Linked DNA regions of Kaistia algarum. The protein of the gene in region 1 interacts with the protein of each later gene in a pairwise test. Links are inferred from orthologs where the notes say so. Each region holds a gene or a part of one and is shown on either strand. Other genes may lie near its edges.

What was found.
Region 2: the proteins of OSH05_RS01580 (region 1) and ctaD interact in binary tests that used the Escherichia coli proteins (3 or more experiments, as listed by UniProt). The link is inferred for Kaistia algarum from one-to-one orthologs.

Annotation. Positions count from the first base shown.
Region 1 is NZ_JAPKNJ010000001.1:310,620-313,861, forward strand. Bases 162-3,083 are described here. They hold OSH05_RS01580 (aminotransferase), read left to right. Parts: upstream 162-994; coding sequence 995-2,173; downstream 2,174-3,083. Other genes in these bases: OSH05_RS01575 (fasciclin domain-containing protein), read right to left, coding at 162-632; OSH05_RS01585 (sensor histidine kinase), read right to left, coding at 2,221-3,083. Also shown: more of OSH05_RS01575, read right to left, coding at 60-161; more of OSH05_RS01585, read right to left, coding at 3,084-3,242. UniProt on the Escherichia coli protein: Shows aminotransferase activity with methionine and histidine as substrates, and to a lesser extent also with phenylalanine.
Region 2 is NZ_JAPKNJ010000001.1:490,258-493,411, reverse strand. Bases 181-3,014 are described here. They hold ctaD (cytochrome c oxidase subunit I), read left to right. Parts: upstream 181-703; coding sequence 704-2,326; downstream 2,327-3,014. Other genes in these bases: OSH05_RS02540 (heme o synthase), read left to right, coding at 2,389-3,014; coxB (cytochrome c oxidase subunit II), read left to right, coding at 181-628. Also shown: more of coxB, read left to right, coding at 1-180; more of OSH05_RS02540, read left to right, coding at 3,015-3,154. UniProt on the Escherichia coli protein: Cytochrome bo(3) ubiquinol oxidase is the terminal enzyme in the aerobic respiratory chain of E.coli that predominates when cells are grown at high aeration.

The DNA.
Region 1 (3,242 bases):
TTCATCCTGGGGGAAAGAAGCGCGCCGGCGGGAGGAGAGCCGGCGCGCCGCGGGGCCGTTTAGCCCGGGAGGAGAACGGTGTTGATGACGTGGATCACGCCGTTCGACTGTTCGACATTGGGGATCGTGACCTTGGCCGTGTCGCCCTTGGCGTCCATGATCAGGACCGACTTGCCTTTGCGCATGAAGGTCAGGGACTCACCGTTGACGGTCTTGAACTCGGCCTTGCCGCCGCCCTTCTTGATCGCGGCGACGATGTCAGCAGCGGAAACATGACCCGGCAGCACGTGGTAGGTCAGGATCGCGGTCAGGGTCTTCTTGTTCTCCGGCTTGACCAGCATCTCGACCGTGCCCTTGGGCAGCTTGGCGAAGGCGGCGTTGGTCGGAGCAAATACGGTGAACGGCCCGGGACCGGACAGGGTCTCGACCAGGCCGGCTGCCTTCACGGCGGCGACGAGCGTCGTATGATCCTTCGAGTTGACGGCGTTCTCGACGATGTTCTTCGACGGATACATCGGCGCGCCACCGACCATCACGGTCTTGGCGAAGGACGGGCTCGACACGGCGACGGTGCCCGTGATGGCGATGGCAGCGATGGCAGCGGCCCGCATAGCGTTCGAAAAGACATGCATGTTCGTTATCTCCCGATCTTCGATCGGCGATTCAATAGATCGCGATCTGTTGCCCGTTTCTCAGACGATCCGGAGGCAAAGCTGCCCCGGCATCGATCCAACAAGGTCGACATCAATCCCACTAACGTGAAGGATGCCTCCCGCTATATTTGGACCGACATTTTCGTTGCTCTGATTTTGTCGGTCACATGAGCTTATACGGAAGCTTTTCCTATCTGGTTTCGGTCCGCACCGCCCGGATCGATCACGAACGCGTGATCCTGTTCGGAGCAATTCGTTCTGAGGGAGGACCGCGACGTAGGATGACTTTGCTTGCGCGGCGAAATTCACGGACCTATGGTCCGCAACCTGCGGAGCTTTTCATGAAGACGACCAATCCCGTCTATACGGGCCTGCCGACGACGATTTTCGAGGTTATGTCGCGCCTTGCGATCGAGCATGGCTCGATCAATCTCGGGCAGGGTTTTCCCGACGTCGATGGACCGGAGGATCTTCGCCGCCTCGCGGCCGATGCCCTCATCGCCGGACCCAATCAATATCCCCCGATGATGGGACTGCCCGAACTGAGGCAGGCCGTGGCCGAGGCCGATCGGCGCTTCTATGGACTGGAGCTCGATTGGAAGCGCGAGATCCTCGTTACCTCCGGCGCGACCGAGGCTCTCTCCGACATCATCACGGCGCTGATCGAGCCCGGCGACGAGATCGTGCTGATCGAGCCGCTTTATGACTGCTATCTGCCGCTGGTGCGCCGGGCCGGCGGCATTCCGAGGCTGGTGCGCCTGACGCCGCCGGAATGGAAGCTCGACGTTGCCGCGCTCGAAGCTGCCTTTTCGCCCAAGACCAAGGCCATCCTCATCAACAACCCGATGAACCCGGCCGCCAAGGTGTTCAGCCGGGCGGAACTGGCAGTGATCGCCGAACTCTGCGTGCGCTTTGACGCCTACGCGATCTGCGACGAGGTCTACGAGCATATCGCCTTCGATGGCCGCGACCATATCCCGCTGATGACCCTCCCCGGCATGCGCGAGCGCGCGATCCGGATCGGCTCGGCCGGTAAGACCTTCTCTTTCACCGGCTGGAAAGTCGGCTATGTCGCGGCGGCGCCGACCCTGCTCGACCCGATCGCCAAGGCGCACCAGTTCACGACCTTCACGACGCCGCCGCATCTGCAAAAGGCGGTTGCGGTTGGCCTGGCCAAAGGCGACGACTATTACGCGGAGCTGTCGGGCGCGCTGGCAGCCAAGCGCGACCGCCTCGCCGCCGGTCTCGCCGCGCTAGGCTTCGGCGTCGTGCCGTGCGAGGGGACCTATTTCGTCTCCGCCGACGTCTCGCCGCTCGGCCTCGGCGCCAACGACGTAGAGCTATGCCGGCGCATGACCATCGAGGCAGGAGTCACGGCCGTCCCGGTCTCCGCCTTCTATGCCGAGAACGGCCCGTCGCATTTCGTCCGTTTCTGCTTCTCGAAGCGCGATGAGATTCTGGACGAGGCGCTGGCACGGCTCGGAACATGGATCGAGGGATTGCGCCGCGCCGTCGCCTGACCGCCGCCCGCCGATAGGTTACGGGCTCCCATCGAAGCGTTTCGGCGCTAACGGGTGATCCGCTCGATCGGAATGAGCATCACCACGTGAAGGCCGCTCTCCTGCCAGTGGAATTCAAGTTCGCCGCCCAGTTGGCCGGCGATACTCATGCTGGCGAGGCGGCTTCCGAAGCCCTGATAGCGCGGCGGCCCCGAGACAGGTGGCCCGCCGGCTTCGACCCAATCCAGGCGCAGGTTCTCTCCCACCTGCGATCCGCGGATCGTCAACGTACCTTCCGCCGTCGACAGCGAGCCGTATTTTGACGAGTTCGTCGCCAATTCGTGCAGCACCAGCGCTAGGCTCGTTGCCGCGACCACACCGACTTCCACCTCGGGAGCCTCGATCGTGAGCTGCTCCGGCCGAAGGAGGTGCGGCGACAGGATGGCCTGGAAAAGATCGGCGAACGTCGTCTTTTCGATCTGGTCGAGTTCCGCCGTGATCGCCGGGCGGATCAGTTCATGTGCCGAGGCGAGCGCGACGAGGCGGCCGCGCAGAACGCCAGCCATCTCGTCGACGGTGCGGGCCGTGCGAGCCGTCATCGTGACCATGCCGCCGATGATCGCGAAGGTATTTTTGATTCGGTGGTGCAATTCGCGAACAAGCAGGCGCCGCTTTTCTTCCGATGCACGCCGGTCGCTCACATCCACTGCCGCGCCGGAAACCCGAACCGCCCGTCCCGATCCGTCGCGAGAGGCCGTGCCGCGGATCATCACCCAGCGAATCGAGCCATCGGAATGCAGCAGGCGATGTTCGAGAGCAATGTCGCCGCCAGTCTCGATCGCGTGGCGGATCTCTTCCTCGACGGGCTCGCGATCCTCGGGATGGATCGCGGCCGTAAATTCGGATCGCGGCACGCCAAGGCGCGCTCGCTCTCCGTCGACCGAATAGAAGGCAGCGAAACGCTCATCGGTGAACATTTGCCCCGTCGCCAGATGCCAATCCCAAATCCCGATGACGCCAGCGGCGTTCAGAGCGTGGGAGAGACGCTCGCGATTGAGTTCCGCTTCCGCCTCGGCGAAATGGCGCCGGG
Region 2 (3,154 bases), 180 kb from region 1 along the record:
GGTGGTCTGGACGGTCGCTCCGATCCTGATCCTGATCGCGATCGCCGTTCCCTCCTTCTCGCTGCTCTTCGCCCAGCAGGACCCGGGCCGTATCCTGAAGGACTACGATCCCGCGAAGGTGCTGACGGTCAAGGCGACCGGCATCCAGTGGTACTGGAACTACGAATATCCGGACAATGACGGCGTCGCGTTCGATTCGAACATGCTGACCGACGATCAGCGCACGGATCCGGCCAACCAGCCGCGCCTCCTCGCCGTCGACAACGAGATGATCGTTCCCGTCGGCACCGTGGTGCGCATGCAGGTCATCGGGCAGGACGTGATCCACTCGTTCACGGTTCCCGCTTTCGGCATCAAGATCGATGCGATCCCCGGCCGCCTGAACGAGACCTGGTTCCTCGCCGAGCGCGAGGGCGTCTATTACGGCCAGTGCTCGGAACTTTGCGGCATCAATCACGCCTTCATGCCGATCGCTGTGCGCGTCGTGAAGCCGGAGCAATTCAAGGCCTGGGCCATTGCTGCCAAGACGGATCTGCCGGGCGCCTACAAGGCGCTGACCGCGAGCATCCAGGCCGATATGGCCAAGGTTGCCGACGCGGGTTCGAAGGTTGAGGTCGCGGCGCGCTGAGGCGCCCGCGCATGAGTTGGAAGGGCTTCCCGCGCCGAGCGCGGTGAGGCTGAGGAACAGGAAGGGAAGCAGGCCATGGCCACGGGTGCTGCGCACGCCGCCGAACACCACGACCATCCGACCGGATGGCGGCGTTGGGTCTATTCGACCAACCACAAAGACATCGGCACGATGTACCTGATCTTCGCGATCATCGCGGGCATCATCGGCGGTGCGCTCTCGGTCGCCATCCGTCTCGAGCTTCAGCAGCCGGGCCTGCAGATCTTCGGCAATCCCTATGTCTTCAATACATTCGTGACGGCGCATGGCCTGGTCATGATCTTTTTCATGGTCATGCCCGCGATGATCGGCGGCTTTGGCAACTGGTTCGTGCCGATCATGATCGGCGCGCCGGACATGGCGTTCCCGCGCATGAACAACATCTCGTTCTGGCTGCTGCCGCCCGCGCTGCTGCTGCTGCTGATCTCGATGTTCATGCCGAGCGCGGCCGGCCAACATGGCGTCGGTGGTGGCTGGACGATGTATGCCCCGCTTTCCGGCTCGGGCCCTGAGGGCCAGCCTGGCCCGGCGGTCGATTTCGGCATTCTGGCGCTGCACATTGCCGGCGCCTCGTCCATCCTCGGCGCGATCAACTTCATCACGACCATCTTCAACATGCGCGCCCCGGGCATGACGCTGCACAAGATGCCGCTTTTCGCCTGGTCGGTGCTGGTGACCGCCTTCCTGCTGCTGCTGTCGCTGCCGGTTCTCGCTGGTGCCATCACCATGCTGCTGACCGACCGCAATTTCGGCACCACCTTCTTCAAGCCTGAAGGCGGTGGCGACCCGATCCTGTTCCAGCATCTCTTCTGGTTCTTCGGCCATCCCGAAGTGTACATCCTGATCCTGCCGGGCTTCGGCATCGTCAGCCATGTGATCTCGACCTTCTCGAAGAAGCCGATCTTTGGTTATATCGGCATGGCCTATGCCATGGTCGCGATCGGCGTCGTCGGTTTCGTCGTGTGGGCGCACCACATGTACACCACCGGCCTATCCTTCGAGACGCAGGCCTATTTCGTGGCGGCGACTATGGTGATCGCGGTGCCGACCGGCATCAAGATCTTCTCCTGGATCGCGACGATGTGGGGCGGCTCGATCGAGTTCAAGACGCCGATGCTCTGGGCGATCGGCTTCATCTTCCTGTTCACGGTCGGCGGCGTCACGGGTGTCATGCTCGCCAATGCCGGCCTCGACCGCTCGTTCCAGGACACCTATTTCGTGGTGGCGCATTTCCACTATGTGCTGTCGCTGGGCGCGGTCTTCGCCATCTTCGCGGCCTGGTACTACTGGTTCCCGAAGATGTTCGGCTACATGTACAGCGACAAGATCGGCAAGCTGCATTTCTGGGTCACCTTCATCGGCGTGAACCTGGTGTTCTTCCCGCAGCATTTCCTCGGCATGGACGGCATGCCGCGCCGCTACGCCGACTATCCGGATGCGCTGTGGGGCTGGAACTTCGTTTCGTCCATCGGCTCCTACATCTCGGCCTTCGCCGTCTTCATCTTCCTCTACGGCGTCATCGACGCCTTCCTGAAGAAGGTGCCGGCGCCGAACAATCCGTGGGGCGAGGGCGCCACGACGCTTGAGTGGCAGCTCTCCTCGCCGCCGCCCTTCCATCAGTGGGAAGTGCTGCCGCGCATCGGCGACGTGAAGCACTAAGAAGAGAAGTCGCGGGACGGGGCGGGTACGCTGCCCGTCCCGCTCCGAACAGGTAGAAGATAATGTCCGACGTGCAGCTCGAAGCGATCGACTCGGAGGCCGGCCAGCTTGCCGGTCCTTCCGATTTTATCGCCCTTCTGAAGCCGCGCGTCATGTCGCTGGTGGTCTTCACGGCGTTGACGGGCCTTGTCATGGCGCCGGGCGGCATCCATCCGGTGATCGCTTTCGCGGCCATCCTGTCGATCGCGGTCGGCGCCGGCGCCTCGGGCGCGCTCAACATGTGGTACGACGCCGATATCGACCGGATCATGAGCCGCACGCGTGGCCGTCCGATCCCGTCGGGCCGCGTCACGGAGGGCGAGGCGCTCGCCTTCGGCCTGACGCTCGCCGCCCTCTCCGTCCTGGTGCTGACGGTCCTCGTCAATCCGGTGGCCGGCGGGCTGCTCGCTTTCACGATCTTCTTCTATGTCGTGATCTATTCGATGGGTCTGAAGCGCTGGACGCCGCAGAACATCGTCATCGGCGGCGCGGCCGGGGCGTTTCCGCCGATCATCGGCTGGGCGTCGGTGACCGGCTCGGTCAGCCTCGAAAGCATCGTGCTGTTCCTTATCATCTTCATGTGGACGCCGCCGCATTTCTGGGCGCTCGCCCTGTTCAAGTCGGATGACTATGCCCGCGCCGGCATTCCGATGCTACCCGTGGTGTCCGGCGTTCCCGAGACTAAGCGGCAGATCCTGATCTATTCGCTGGTGCTGGCGCCGATCGGAGTGCTTCCGGCCATTCTCGGCTTCGCCCCGCTCGGATATGGCATTGCGGCGACGGCGCTTG